One region of the Thalassobacillus hwangdonensis genome, then DNA from elsewhere that is predicted to be linked to it. Evidence: riboswitches for the same ligand, from Rfam matches in the RefSeq annotation. Region 1 holds a riboswitch; the other holds the start of a gene.
What was found. Region 1 has a riboswitch for preQ1 ahead of queF (preQ(1) synthase). Riboswitches for the same ligand answer to the same signal wherever they lie in the genome.
Positions count from the first base shown of each region.

Region 2: it holds a riboswitch for preQ1, as region 1 does, so the genes downstream of both, queC (7-cyano-7-deazaguanine synthase QueC) here and queF (preQ(1) synthase) in region 1, are expected to answer to the same signal.

Region 1 is NZ_JBHTKL010000005.1:14,283-21,985, forward strand. It holds gene acsA (acetate--CoA ligase) at 97-1,812, opposite strand; PreQ1 riboswitch class I at 2,068-2,113, shown strand; gene queF (preQ(1) synthase) at 2,362-2,856, shown strand; gene ACFQ2J_RS09265 (queuosine precursor transporter) at 2,905-3,528, shown strand; gene ACFQ2J_RS09270 (aminoglycoside N(3)-acetyltransferase) at 3,840-4,661, shown strand; gene ACFQ2J_RS09275 (NUDIX domain-containing protein) at 4,648-5,112, shown strand; gene aldA (aldehyde dehydrogenase) at 5,156-6,601, opposite strand; gene ACFQ2J_RS09285 (hypothetical protein) at 6,737-6,931, shown strand; gene ACFQ2J_RS09290 (hypothetical protein) at 6,991-7,287, opposite strand; gene ACFQ2J_RS09295 (nucleotidyltransferase domain-containing protein) at 7,368-7,703, opposite strand, start outside.
Region 2 is NZ_JBHTKL010000005.1:455,949-463,651, reverse strand. It holds gene ACFQ2J_RS11810 (sigma-70 family RNA polymerase sigma factor) at 1-425, shown strand, start outside; gene ACFQ2J_RS11805 (DUF4179 domain-containing protein) at 418-1,821, shown strand; gene ACFQ2J_RS11800 (MFS transporter) at 1,865-3,103, opposite strand; gene ACFQ2J_RS11795 (ArsR/SmtB family transcription factor) at 3,108-4,151, opposite strand; PreQ1 riboswitch class I at 4,320-4,364, shown strand; gene queC (7-cyano-7-deazaguanine synthase QueC) at 4,448-5,119, shown strand; gene queD (6-carboxytetrahydropterin synthase QueD) at 5,116-5,598, shown strand; gene queE (7-carboxy-7-deazaguanine synthase QueE) at 5,591-6,319, shown strand; gene ACFQ2J_RS11775 (SDR family NAD(P)-dependent oxidoreductase) at 6,433-7,173, shown strand; gene ACFQ2J_RS11770 (NAD(P)/FAD-dependent oxidoreductase) at 7,411-7,703, opposite strand, start outside.

The DNA.
Region 1 (7,703 bases):
TGGACTCGTGCTTTTCCCACCGGAGTCTTCGTATGTTGACTACGCTATGCTATTATCATTTTCAAACTAGAGTTTTTTCTCACAACTCATTTTCTTTTATTCTTCTAGAGTTGATGTGTCTCCTGTTGGAAGTCCGAGCTCCCATGATTTCAGAAGACGACGCATGATTTTACCACTACGCGTCTTAGGAATGCTGTCTTTGATCTCAATTTCTCTCGGTGCCGCATGTGCACTCAAGCCTGTTTTAACAAACTGACGGATCTCCTCCAGCAATTCATCAGATTCTTCATACCCATCCCTCAAGGTAATGAATGCTTTGATGATTTCACCACGCTCAGGGTCCGGTTTACCGATGACACCGGCCTCCGCAACTGCTTCATGCTCGATCAGCTTACTTTCCACTTCGAATGGTCCGACGCGTTCTCCAGATGTATTGATGACATCATCCAGACGGCCCTGGAACCAGAAGTAACCATCTTCGTCCTGGTAAGCACTGTCTCCAGACACATACCAATCTCCAAGGAAATAGCTTTCATATTTGCCAGGATTGTTCCAGACTGCACGCATCATGGACGGCCAGCCTTTTTTAAGTGCAAGGTTCCCCATCTGATTCGCTGGTAGTTCGTTCCCATCATTATCAACGATTGCTGCCTCTATGCCCGGGAATGGTTTACCCATCGAACCAGGGCGCATGTCCATCGCTGGATAGTTACAGATCATCATGCCACCTGTCTCCGTCATCCACCATGTATCATGAATGCGAAGATCGAAGGCTTTCATCCCCCAGCTGATCACTTCAGGGTTAAGCGGTTCACCGACACTCAAGATATGGCGAACAGAGGATAGATCATGTTTCTGAGCCGTCTCCGCCCCAGCTCCCATCAATTTACGGAAAGCGGTTGGTGCAGAATACCAGACACTCACATTATGATTGGACAACGTACTGTACCAATCATCTGGTGTAAATCGACCTCCACGGATGACATTCGTAATTCCGTTCAACCATGGAGCGAAGATTCCGTAGCTTGTTCCAGTGACCCAGCCCGGGTCAGCCGTACACCAATACACGTCGTCTTCCTGCAAGTCCAATACCCACTTCGCAGTCTGATAGTGTTGTAGCATTGCATTGTGTACATGGTAGACGCCTTTAGGTTTTCCAGTGGACCCAGATGTATAATGCAACAGCATTCCATCTTCAAGGTCTACCCATTCGATATCAAAGTCCTTCGAAGCTTCGTCCATCTCTTTGTGGTAATCGATGAAAGTATCCGATGTTTTGTCATGGTCACCTACAAGAACGACTTGCTTCAAATGCGGAAGCTGCTCTAAAGGTACTCGCTCCAATAATTCCGGAGTAGTGATAAGCATCGTCGCTTCACTATCCTCCAGACGATCTCTGACCGCTTGTTCCATGAATGCTTCGAACAATGGTCCTGCAATCGCTCCTACTTTAAGGATTCCGAAGAATGCCGCATAGAATTCCGGGCTTCTCGGCATGAACAGAAAGACGCGGTCGCCTTTTTTAACATCATATTTTTTTAATACATTCGCAAATTTATTACTGCTGAACTTCAAGTCTTCAAATGTGTGCTTTTCCTCGCGGTCCGGTGCTGAATATATAAGTGCGACTTGATCTTTTTTATCAGGATTGTCTGCGTGGCGGTCAATCGCTTCATGCGCAATATTCACCTTGCCTGTTTCACTCCAGGAGAACTGGCTTTTCACACTTTCCCAATCGAACTTCTCGTATGCTTCCTTGTAATCCTTCATGTTGTGCTCGCCTTTTCGTGCTGCAAGTGTTTTTACGTCCATCAAATCACCTCATCTTTTAGTTTGTAAACGGTTTCTTATGCCTGCAATAAAAAATGCCATGAGCAGGCAGCACACTTCGGTTTGATTTTTCAAAATATTCTTGCAGTACTATATATTTTAGACGAAGTAGCCAGGCTTTTAAAGTGAAATGGTATAAGAATTCCAAATTCGTGACAAAAGAAGTATGCAAGGAATTGACAGCGTATCGGAACCCTCCTATAATTAATGAGTCAAACATCAATAAATCCGTTGCAAACGGGAGAGGTTCTTAGCTACACCCTCGATAAAAAACTAAGGATATATGATCTTTCAGGCCATATCCCTTAGGATGTGGTCTTTTTTATTTGCTTATTTAAGAGTTAAACGATTCTGTGTTTTCGAAAAATGAAGAGGGAAATTGCGAGACTCCTACGGAAAAACGAATGCGTCGAGACCCCGCAGCGAAGTGAGGAGGCTTGACCGTTCGTCCGTGGAAAGCGAGTAGTTTCCCGACTCATTTAACAAATTTTCATATCGTTTAACAAACCAATATTTCTAGGAGGTTACATCATGGCTGGAAGAAATGAAGACAGTTTGAATTTGTCCCACCTGGGCAGTCAGGGGACGAGCTATTCTTTTGAATACGATCCAAGTGCATTGGAAACGTTCGATAATCAGCACCCGTATCGTGATTATTTTGTTAAGTTCAATTGCCCGGAGTTCACTACGCTTTGTCCGAAAACCGGACAACCGGACTTCGCAACTATCTATATCAGTTATATTCCTGATATCAAGATGGTGGAAAGCAAGTCATTGAAGTTGTACTTGTTCAGCTTCCGGAACCACGGGGATTTCCATGAAGACAGCGTCAACACGATCATGAATGACCTGATCGAGCTTATGGCTCCACGTTACATTGAAGTGTGGGGGAAATTCACTCCGCGCGGTGGTATTTCCATTGACCCTTACTGCAACTATGGAAAACCTGGAACGAAGTTTGAACAGATGGCAGATAATCGTTTGATGAATCATGATCTATATCCAGAGAATATCGATAACCGGTAATGAGGGATTGCTTGGATTCCTTACTCCCACAAGAAAGGAGAGGAAACCATGTTCATCTATTTGAATGCTCTATTCGTAGGGCTGCTTATATTAGCCAATATCCTGGGCGTGAAGTTATTCACGATCGGCGGCTATGTACTGCCTGCCGCTGTCATCGTCTACGTCATCACCTATTTGATTACTGATGTCATCGGAGAAGTGTATGGGAAAGAAGCGGCTAAAAAGACGGTCCAGGCAGGATTTTTTACGCAAATCATCGCACTTATTTTCATCGTGATTGCGATTCAGTTACCTGCGGCACCATTTTTTGAATCCCAGCAGGAATTTGAATCGATTCTTGGGGCAGGATTCCGCGTCATGCTCGCTAGTCTGATTTCTTACGTGGCAAGCCAGAATTTCGACGTTTTCATTTTCCACCGTTTGAAAGAAAAACAGGGGGAAAAGAAACTTTGGCTGCGTAACAATCTATCGACGATGTCGAGTCAATTGATCGATACGACGTTGTTCATTACGATTGCTTTCGTAGGTACAGTTCCAACCAATGTATTGATCAGCATGATCGCCACCCAGTATGTATTCAAGCTGATCGTAGCGGTCATCGACACACCGATTGCTTATCTATTAGTAAAGCTTGCAAGAAAGAACAAACCAGCCCAGCCCGCATATTGGTAAAAAAGGAGCCTTACACGAGGCTTCTTTTTTATATCCAGTCAGGCGGTGCCATATAGTTCCTTGGATGGATGGGAAACAACTCGCTTTCCTGTGGGGGATCTGGCAAGCTTCCTCGGGCATTCGCCCTGCGGGATCTTGCCTAGACCCTTCTCCCACGGGAGTCTCGCCATTTCCCATCCATCCTACTTGAATAAGGATCACACCTACAAAATTATTGAACCTCTGATTTTCCACTAATACCTTTGCTTGCAGTATGTAGTGGGTTTTATTCTCACCCATTTATATTATGATAAGGGTGGGAGGTAATACATATGAGTGAACCAACTGTAATCAATTCAACAGACAAGCCCCTTACACGGGAAAGCTTAGCCCGCAATTTGGAAGCAATCGGAGTCGAAAAAGGCGACATGCTTCTCGTCCACCTTTCAATGAAATCCCTTGGCTGGGTGGTCGGTGGACCAGTAACTGTCCTGCATGCATTGATGGACGTGTTGACGGATGAAGGTACACTTGTCATCCAGACACATACTCCTTCCATTTCAGATCCTGCTGAATGGGAAAACCCACCCGTACCGAAAGAATGGCATGATACCATCCGAAAAGAAATGCCATTATTTGAGCCGGCCCGTACTCCGTCCACCTATTTGGGTGTCATCCCTGAATTGTTTCGTACGTGGCCGGGTGTATTCCGGAGTAATCACCCGACATTTTCAATCGGAGCTTGGGGAAAGCACGCCAAGAGATTGACGGAACGCCATCCACTTCACTACGGGCTGAATGAGGAATCCCCTCTGGGAGTAGCTTATCGCTCCAACGCAAAAGTCCTTCTGATCGGCGTTGGCTATGATTCGAATACAAGCTTTCATTTATCCGAACATAAAGCCGGAACGAACAAGCAAATAAAAAGAGGTGCTCCATTACTTATTGATGGTACAAAAGAGTGGATGACATATGACGATATTGAACTTGACGAAGAACAGTTTGTCCAAATCGGAGAAGACTACGAACGAAACCATCCCATCACTAGATCGAATGTCGGCCAGGCGGATAGTCGTCTATTCCCTATGAAAGAAGCAGTCGATTTCGCTACCTCCTGGTTGAAAAGAAAGGGAGAAGAAAATGCCAATACGTAATTCCGTAAAAGCGATCATAACAGAAGGTGATTCCGTACTACTGACCAAAAACATGGACAAAGAGGGTGCCTTCTACCTGTTTCCCGGTGGTGGACAGGAGCATGAGGAAACGATGCACGATGCTTTACGTAGAGAATGCATGGAAGAAGCCGGAATCCCTGTGCAGGTCAATGAGCTCCTATATGTAAGGGAATATATCGGGAAAGACCATGAACATGCGGACTTTGACAGCGGAGTTCATCAGATTGAATACTATTTCCTTTGTGAACAGAACCCTGAAATGTTGAAAAGTGAACCTACAAACCCTGATGATCACCAAATCGGTATCGAATGGGTTTCAATTGCTGATTTGCATCATTACAGAATTTATCCAAATGCAATGGTCTCTTCATTGGTGGATTACTTCATCAAAAACCAACCTGGACCTGTTTACCTTGGCAATATCAATTGAAAAAAGCTTGAGGGCGGACGATCGCTCTCAAGCTTTTTTATTGTTAATCGTTTTTATACTGCATGTAGACAACTTGGGTAGCAAGGAAATCTTCGACCCCATGCTTGCCGTCCGTACCACCAAGTCCAGACTTTCGCATGCCGGCATGATACCCTTGGACAGCTTCAAAGTTCTCTCTGTTCACGTATGTTTCTCCGAACTTCAATTCATTGATGACTTTCATAGCTTCATTTAAGTCCTCGGTATAAACGGAGGAGGATAAGCCATAATCGGTATCGTTTCCGTATTCAATCGCTTCATCCAATGTGCTGAATGTCATGACTGGAATGACTGGCCCGAAGATTTCTTCCTTTATGATTTGCATGTCCTGTTTTACATTCGTCAGAATCGTCGGCTTATAGAAGAAGCCTTTATCCATTGAAGCGCGCTCTCCTCCAGTAACTATTTCCGCTCCAGCGTCGATTGCATTCTGGACCATTTTTTCTACTTCCTCCAACCGGTCTTTGCTCACAAGCGGTCCGACATCTGCATCCTTATTCTCACGCGGGTTTCCAACTTTGGCATCTTGGAAAGCCTGCTTCAGTTTGGAGATGAAGTCTTCAGCTACGTCTTCATGCACATACACACGCTCTGCGTTCGTACAAGCCTGCCCATTATTTGCAAGCCTCGAGATCTTTATGCTTTCTACTGCGACGTCGAGATCCGCGTTTGCAGTTACAATCGCCGGTGCTTTCCCACCAAGCTCCAGATTCACTTTAGTAATGCTCTGAGCGGCAGCTTCCATCACTTTCGTTCCGGCAGCGATGCTTCCAGTCATAGAAACCATATCCACTTTATCGTGCTTCGCCAGTGCGTTACCGATTTCTGACCCTGTTCCAGTCACCACATTATAGACACCAGCAGGAATGTCCTCCATCGCATCTACGATTTTCGTGAACTCCATTGCGGTATTCGGCGTCTGCTGGCTTGGTTTAAGAACGATGGTACAGCCGGTTACAAGTGCAGTTGCCACTTTCCTCGCCAAAATGAAGACTGGGAAATTCCACGGGACGATCCCAGCTACTACACCGATCGGCTTTTTATAGATAAGGATATTTTCGTTTGCTCGATCACTTGGAACAATTTCACCTTCAATTCGCCTTGCCCATTCGGACATATAGCGGAAATAATCAATAGCAAGATCGACTTCGCCGCTTGCCAGTTCATAATCTTTTCCCTGCTCTTCCTGAAGCAGGTCGATGAACGTATCCCGATTTTCCTCGATCTTATCGCCTAGTGCTCGTACAATTTTCCCTCGTTCGATATTCGGTGTCAGTTCCCACTCTTTTTGAGCCTTGAAGGCTGCTTCCACTGCTTTGTTGACATCATCTTCTGTGCCCCTGGGCGTCCTGGAAATGACCTCCTCGGTAGCAGGATTGATGATATCGATATATTCTTCACCAGAAGAGTTGACATAGCTTCCGTTAATGTATAATTGATGAGTTTTCAAATTTGTTACCTCCTGTATCGAAAGTTGGTAACCTTTTTCCTTTTCCATCATAAAGTTAAACACACGGATGCTTTTATGTACGAGTTTGGAAAAATAAGTTATACTGAACCTAACCTATGAAACGGGGTGACCATCGTGTTAATGAAGCACTGGACTTCCTGGATGTTCGTCACCGTAGGATTGTTGAACGTGGTCGTTGCTGTCATCTTGATTGGCCTGCTGGGCGAGAAGCTGATCGGACTGTTTTTCCTTGCATCAGGAGCTGTTTTTTCCATCGCTGGATGGGTGGACTGGACAGAACATACGACAGAGGAGAGAGCGAGCGATTGAGCGCTCTCTTTTTTTTGCAAAAGAAAAGGGTCAACCCTACAAGTGGTTGACCTTTGCACCTATTTTTCTTTCTGTTTCGTTTTTCCTGTCGCCAGTTCTTCAGAAAACTCCGCAGTAGCAGTCTGCAATGGATCTCCACTCCGTCCCATCGACTGTTGCTGTGTCCCGCTTCCTTTTTGGAACAATCGTTGGATGATATTCGAGCTTTGATTCCTTAGTAGGCTGACAACGACATTGCTGATGACCACGCTAACCAAGGTGAACAGCATTCCCCCACCTCTTCTGCCGCGGTTCATCTGTGATGTCCGCATTGGTAACAATCTTCCTAGTCTGGATAAACGATTCCGTCGGTACATGACACGCACCCTCCTCGATAATCGATTCACACCTGTTAGTTTTGATCAATGTAAATCGTTTATCCTTGGGAATAAATGGGTCATTTCCCCAAGCTGAACCCTTCGAATAATCGTCCCCCGAAAACTTCAAGTACATCGTCAACCAAGTCGATGATCGCAGCCTTTTCACCTCGTTTGTAAAACTGATCGAACGCCCCGATAAACCTTTCAGTAAAAAGCGGATCATATTCCTTTAATGCTCGCACCACCCATTTGGAATCGCCGATCCATTTCCCATTCGTACGTAAGACAAATTCATGGACTAAGTCCGCCAATTTGTTTGCTATAAAAATCGATTCGCCACGATTTTGACTACCGATAAAGTCATCCAAGGCATCCGTGATGAAGTACCGTTTCATTTCCACTTCTTTACGTGT
Region 2 (7,703 bases), 440 kb from region 1:
TCTATGTAAGAAATAAAGACGATGCGCTTGATATCGTTCAGGAAGCTGTATGCAAAGCCTTCCTTTCGATTCACCAATTGAAGGAGCCTGCTTACTTCAGCACATGGCTTACAAAAATATTGATCCGGACTGCGTATGACTTCATCAAAAAGCAAAAGAAAATCGTACTTACCGGGGATGATTTCCTTGATCAGATCGCCCCTTCAGAATCTGTAGCAAAAGAGGATGAGATGGATCTTGCTCATGCAATAGCAACATTGGACTACCACTATCAGACGGTCATCATCCTTTTCTATTATCATGACCAATCGATTCAATCAATTTCTCTAACGATGGACAAGCCTGAAGGAACGATCAAAACCTATCTTCACCGCGGAAAAGCAGAGCTGAAGCGGATATTGGAAGGAGTCAACGTATATGGATAAAAAGTGGATGGATAAACAAATGAAGAATATTGAAGTGCCGAAAGATGAAGTGTTTCAAGCAATTTCAAAGGGAATGGAAGACGGCCGACAACAAAAGCGTCAGATGAAACGGAAAAAAGCATGGAAATTGAGTGGAGCCCTTTCAAGTACAGCAGCCTCTCTCGTTCTCGTATCTGGTTTCCTGTTCGCACCAGTTTCGAATGTATTGGCAGATGTTCCTGTGCTAGGATCCATTTATCAGAAGGTCGGTTCCAGCTTGGGCAATGAGTTGTATGTCAATGATGCAGTGACCGAACTTAACGAAACGTCTACGGATAATGGTGTGGATGTAACGATTACGAGCGCTTACTACGACGGGAATGTCATGGGGGTCACTTTCGAAGCAAAAGGAAAAGACCTCACCATTGAACATATGGATAAAGGCAACCGCCCTGTTGGTGGATTGAATTATCACCTATTTGATGGAAAAGATCAGAATCAATGGGGGTCCGGGAGTTCTGGTCTGAAGAAGGACGGAGATACGTTCATCGGATCAATTGAATTTTACAGTAGTGAGGCGAACATACCTAAAGATTTCACGTTACCACTCACATTCACGCATATGGCAGATGTGAATGGGACATGGAAATTTGATGTGCCGGTGGAGAAAATTCCTGCTGAAACAATTGAAGTAGATAGTCAAACAAACGGAATTTATGATGTAAGCGTCCACTCCATTACCAAAGGGAAAGCAACTACCTTGCTCGAATACAGTTACACAGTTGATAACAAAGATGATCACATCAACCTTTCTATTACAGACAATTTAGGGAACCGGTTAGCAAAGTCAAACTCGACAGTCATTGATTTCGTTGAAACTGATGGGAAGGTACAAAAGACGGTGCGTGAGCTTTTCAAAACCGGACTTGATGAGAATGTAACTTCACTGAACGTTAGTGCGGAGGTCGAATTGCAAGATAAACATGGCCACCACACATTGGATGATGCCGCACCATTCACCGTGAACAGTCCAAGATTCGACTACCAAATCACTGTGCATGATATGGCTGCTAAAGATGGCGAACTGACCCTCGACTACACGGTGGACAACATGGAAAATAGTTCTTTAAGGCAAGATATCCTGGACAATTTTGCTGAGTTCGTCAAACTCGTACCAAAGGAACATTTCCAACTGGATGACAGTGGTCATGCGAATTATTACTCAGAGATGATCGAGCACACGATTCGAAATACCACGGTGGAAAATTCGGAACAGGATAAATACCGTTACACATCCACCTTCGACCTCGCAAAAAGTAAGTCAATTGAAGATTATATGCTGATTGTCCCATTCCCTACGCTTAGTCTCAATGATGAGATAGTAGAAATGGATCCATTTACAATCGACTTGAAGTGACACCATTATAAATCCGTGGAGGCTGAGCCTCCGCGGATTTTTACTATGGATGCATCGCACGAACACGGAGCGATGGATGCAAATAAAGAAATCCTGCAATTAAGGTGACCATCCCACCAATTGCGATCGTCATCGAAGTTCCTATATATTCTGCCAGAACACCAGCACTGAATGCTCCGACCGGCATAAGCATCCACGTCATAAACCTGCTCGTGGCCTGTACTCTCCCTAACAATCGATCCGGCGTGAGCAATTGACGCAGCGTCACGATACAAGGACTTTGAATCGATGCACAAACGGTCCCGATAGCATTCGCCACAACCAAGAGGACAAACGATTGGACGTACGCGAACAGAATAATCGATCCTCCCCCAATTAATGCAGCTGTAAAGAGGATGTTTCCATAGGAAAACCTTTTTCTGAAAAATCCTGATGCAAGCGCACCGCCTACTGCACCTAAGCCACCGATCGATAAAAGAAATCCTATCTGCCCAGCAGTCAATCCGATTGTATCTTTCAAATGAAACACCATCAGTGTCAACAAAATTGTCGTTCCGAATATGGATAAGAACATCGACAAGTTGGTAAACAGAATCGGTCGCGTTTGAATGACAAAACGAAAACCCTCTTTAATCTGGAGCATCCATCCAGTTGATGCCTGCTTTTCTTCCGGTGGGGAAAGCTTGATACTGGAAACTGCCAAGAGTGCTGCAAAAAAACTGATTCCATTGATCACCAGCGCATAGCCTGGGTCATAAGCAGCAATCAGGATGCCACCAAGCCCTGGTGCAATAAATACTGACGTCTGGAAAATCCCGCTATTGATGGAATTTGCCAGTTGTAAGTCGGATGGACGAACGAGCCTCGGCAGTATAGCGAACTGAGCAGTGTTATACAGCTGGCTCAGCAGTCCGATTACAAATGCACCGATCAATAAGTATGTAATAGGAAGGTTTCCAGTCAAATAGGTAACTCCTAAAATCAATACAACTGTTCCTCTGAGCGCATCACAGACCATCAGAACTTTTCTGCGATCGAACCGGTCCGCGACGATTCCTAAAAATGGTTGGAGCAAAATTGGTAACCGCTCAAGAGCAGCGACCACCCCCATAATAAACGGAGATCCTGTCAATGCCAGCACAATCAAAGGAATCGCAATCAAATAGATCTGATCTCCGAAAAAGGACACAAAATTCCCGCCCATCAAACGAAATACCGGATAATTCACTTTGAATGATGGGTTTTCCTCATGTGCTTGAGATTGGTACTCTACCTGTCCCATACATTCACCACCCGATATAATCCTTCAATTCCCCAGCCAATGACTCCAACGCTTGCCGCTTCAATGTATAAACGCCTTTATCCACTTCTACAAGACGGCACGAACGGAGAATTTTCAAATGGTGATGAACCGTAGACTTTCCAGCATCCAATTGTCCATGCAAGTCCTGTAAGCTTTGGTCCTGCTCTGCTAATAGCTTGATGATGCGCAACCTTACCTCATCCCCTAGCGCCTTGTGCTTCTGCACGAGTGATGCACTGGGTGTGTACGCATCTCCTGGATGGATGCTTTCATTCGAAACAGGATAATAGAATACCTTCGACCCTTCGATATCCGCTTCGACATTCCACGGTCGGTAAGTGACGTGCGGAATCAACAACACCTTCTCTACTCGCGGTTCAGGTAGATAGGATATCCCCCCTGTCGCCCATTCGACAAAGGATTCTGGATGCATCGCAGTTTTATTTTTAACTTTAGCTGTAGCATCTCTCTCCAATATACCCTCAAGCTTATCTGCTTGTGGTTCCACGACTTCCTTGTACCATTTTTCCATTACCTCAGTCAGATGCTGTTTCAATTCACCTGTATCTTCGTTTGCAATATATTCAATGTAATTCGGAAAAAACGGATTGTCCCTCGTCACTTCTTTCAAATGTTCGATTGCTTCATTATGACCTTCCGAAGCTTTCCTGCGTTTATCCTGTAAATCATCCCCGAGGAATGGAATGGCAACAAATTTCAGACTTCTCCCGTCCATACGATCGATATACTCGATGAAATCTTCCAACCTATGAAAATCACCTTGATGCAGCAATTGTAATAGCGTTTTCCAAGTGTTGTTCTGTTGTACAAGATCCAACTGATCATTTAACTGATCGGAAAGTCTATTCCTTAACTTCCCCCACTCCGCTTTTGAAGTTTCCATCGTATCGAGCAGACGACCATTTGTTACTGCTGCAATTCCAAGCGCGCACTCCCAAAGCAAGGATTGAGCAATTTCTACTTTGTAGGTTTCTCGTTTTCTGCTTGTCGCAGTAAAAATTCCCATAACCTACCTCCATTCTTTTATATAATTCTATATTAATAGAATAAATAATTCAATATATTTAGAATATAAATTTGTAAATGTATGGTACATGACCGAATACACTTAACAGGAGTCCACTCAGATGCTATACTACTGCTTAGAAATGAATAAAAGTCTGCGTCAACCGATGCAGGAGAGGTTCTAGCAACACCCTCTATAAAAAACTAAGGATCAGACTATACCTCGCCTTAGGTATGGTTTTTTTATTTTAGTTCGGGTGTGTAGAATTCTCTTTTCTTGAAAGGAGAATTTTTTTAATGGAGAAAAACAATAAAGCTGTCGTCGTTTTCAGTGGTGGCCAGGACAGTACCACCTGTTTGTTCTGGGCGATGAAGCATTTTGATGAAGTAGAAGCTGTGACATTCCATTACAACCAGCGTCATGCGGAGGAAGTGGAAGTCGCAAAAGAAATCACGAATGATCTTGGAATCAAGCATGAAATATTGGATATGTCGTTATTGAGTCAATTGACGCCGAATGCGCTGACGAGAAACGACATCGAAGTGAAGGAAGGCGAAGATGGTGCCCTCCCTTCTACTTTCGTCCCGGGTCGCAATCTGCTTTTCCTTTCATTTGCAGCTGTGATGGCGAAGCAGGTGAACGCCAAGCATGTCATCACCGGCGTTTGTGAAACAGACTTCAGTGGATACCCTGACTGTAGAGACGTGTTTATCAAATCGTTGAATGTCACGTTGAACCTGTCGATGGATGAGCAGTTCGTGCTCCACACACCACTGATGTGGCTCGATAAAAAAGAAACATGGGCACTTGCAGATGAACTCGGAGCGTTCGATTTCGTCCGTGAAAAGACACTTACCTGCTACAACGGTGTGCGCGGGGACGGCTGCGGGGAATGCCCAGCCTGCAAGCTGCGTAAAAATGGCCTGGACCAGTATTTAGCCGAACAGAAAGGAGCGCAACGTTCATGACACTTGATCAATTCGGTTTTCGAATCGTTGAAGACCTTCAGAAATTTGAAAAAGACATCAAACGAAGCGAGCTGCGTTACCACAAGAAGCGCGTGCTGATCAGTAAGGAGTTCACCTTTGATGCCGCCCACCACCTTCATGCGTATGAAGGAAAATGCAAAAACCTTCACGGACATACGTACAAAGTCATTTTCGGAATCAGTGGTTACACCGATGACATCGGAATTATGATGGATTTCGGTGATCTGAAAAAAATCTGGAAGGATCAAATTGAAATCTACCTGGACCATCGATATATCAACGAAACGTTGCCTCCGATGAACACGACCGCTGAAAATATGGTCGTCTGGATTTATGAAAAGATGCAAGAAGCACTTGGAAAAGGCGATTATGATGGTGCCAGAGTGGAGTTCGTCAAACTCTATGAAACTCCTACAAGCTATGCTGAAGCACGACGGGAGTGGATGGAAGTTGAATAAATTCCCTGTACTTGAAATTTTCGGCCCTACCATCCAGGGAGAAGGAATGGTCGTTGGCAGGAAGACGATGTTCGTTCGTACCGCCGGATGCGACTACAGCTGTTCGTGGTGTGATTCTGCATTTACGTGGGATGGCAGTGCAAAGGATGAGATTCGTAGATTGACTGCTGAAGAGATTGTAGAGGAATTACGCTCGATTGGCGGAGATCAGTTCGATCATGTCACGATATCAGGCGGGAACCCTGCACTGCTCGTCCACTTAAAAGAATTGATTGACCCCTTGCACGCACAAGGCTGTGAAGTCGCACTGGAAACACAGGGAAGTCGATGGCAGGATTGGTTTGTCGACATCGATGACTTGACGATTTCACCGAAGCCTCCCAGCTCCGGAATGGACACTAATTGGGAAACGCTCGACTCTATCATTGAACGGATGCAAAAAGAAGGTAAATCGGATCAGACCAGCTTAAAAGTAGTCATTTTCGACGAGGATGACCTGGCGTATGCAGAGAAGGTGCATCAGCGCTATCCGGGTGTCCCCTTCTTTTTACAAGTAGGAAACGATGATCTCGAAGAAAGCAATGCAGAAAACCTTGCAAGCGTACTGTTAACTAAATACGAATGGTTGATCGATCAGGTGGTCCAATCATCAACCCTTAACCGAGTTCGCGTCCTTCCCCAGGTCCATGCACTTTTGTGGGGAAATAAGCGAGGCGTCTGATTAAAGTGGCTTTCCATGGTGAAAGCTGCTTTTTTTATTGAAGTGTTCACTCTCTAGCGACTGGTTTAGATGCGCTCAGAACAGGTAAGATAAGCGTAAAAGGAGGAGTTTCAATGGAATCCAGAAAGACTGCGGTGGTAACAGGTGGAGCAAACGGAATCGGCAAATCGATTGTCCATGCATTTGCTGACATCGGATATACAGTACTGATTGTCGATAAAGATAAAGAAGCCGGGCAGAAATTAAGCGATGACCTGCGTGCGAATGGAGCTGAAGTTATTTTCCAGGCTTGTGATGTGGGAGTGGTTGAAGAAGTACAGCAGCTTTTTCATACGGTTAAAGAAACGTATGAAAGCATTGATATTCTTGTAAACAATGCAGGAGTGTCTGAATTCAAGAATTTCTGGGAAGCAGAGGCTTGTGACTGGGATAAAGTGATTGCCTCCAACCTGAGCAGCATGTTCTACATGACAAAAGAAGCAGCCGGAATGATGAAGGATAAAGGCGGAAGCATCATCAATATCGCTTCGACAAGGGCTTCGATGGCTGAGCCTCATACGGAAGCTTACTCTGCAAGTAAAGGTGGCATCGTCGCATTAACCCACTCCCTGGCGATGACATTGAGTGAGCACTACATTCGAGTCAACTGCATCAGCCCCGGATGGATCCAGACGGAGGAATATGAAAGCTTAAGAGACGTCGATCACTTCCAGCACCCATCCAAGCGGGTCGGTAAGCCTGAAGATATCGCGCGAGCGTGTGTGTTCCTCAGTAAAGAAGAAAATGATTTCATCAATGGAGAAAATATGGTCATTGATGGCGGCATGACCAAGAAGATGATATATGAACACTGACCAAACAAGGGCTCGGATAAGTTCCGGGTCTTTTATGTTGGATTTTTCCCCATAACAGCATCGCCCCTATCGTTGCTATGAAGGCTGACCTGCATTTAACTGTTATATTTATTGACCTACCGTCAAATGTGCTTCTATCATTCCTGCATTTCAACCGGAGTTGGGGGAAAGAGATTCTCCTTATCAAGTATAGCAAAGAGCCTAACCTGGTAAAAATTCGGAGGCAGGCTCTTTAAATTATTTCGATATAAAAGGCTTCAACAAGTGGCTGATACCTTTCAAAACACTCATGTCAGGTTGGGCGACAATCTTCTTCACCATTGAATTTTGAAGTGATTTGATCACTAAATCAAGTTGTTTATCGCTCAGCTTTTCAATCGCTTTACGCAGTACCAGGGAATCCTCATAATCCTTATACAGCGGTTTACATAGAGTTTCGTAATCCCCAAGCCCGCAAATATCCTGAGCTGCATAGATACCACTGAGCATAGCTCCTGTCTGTCCAAAACCTAAAAATGGGGTAATACCTC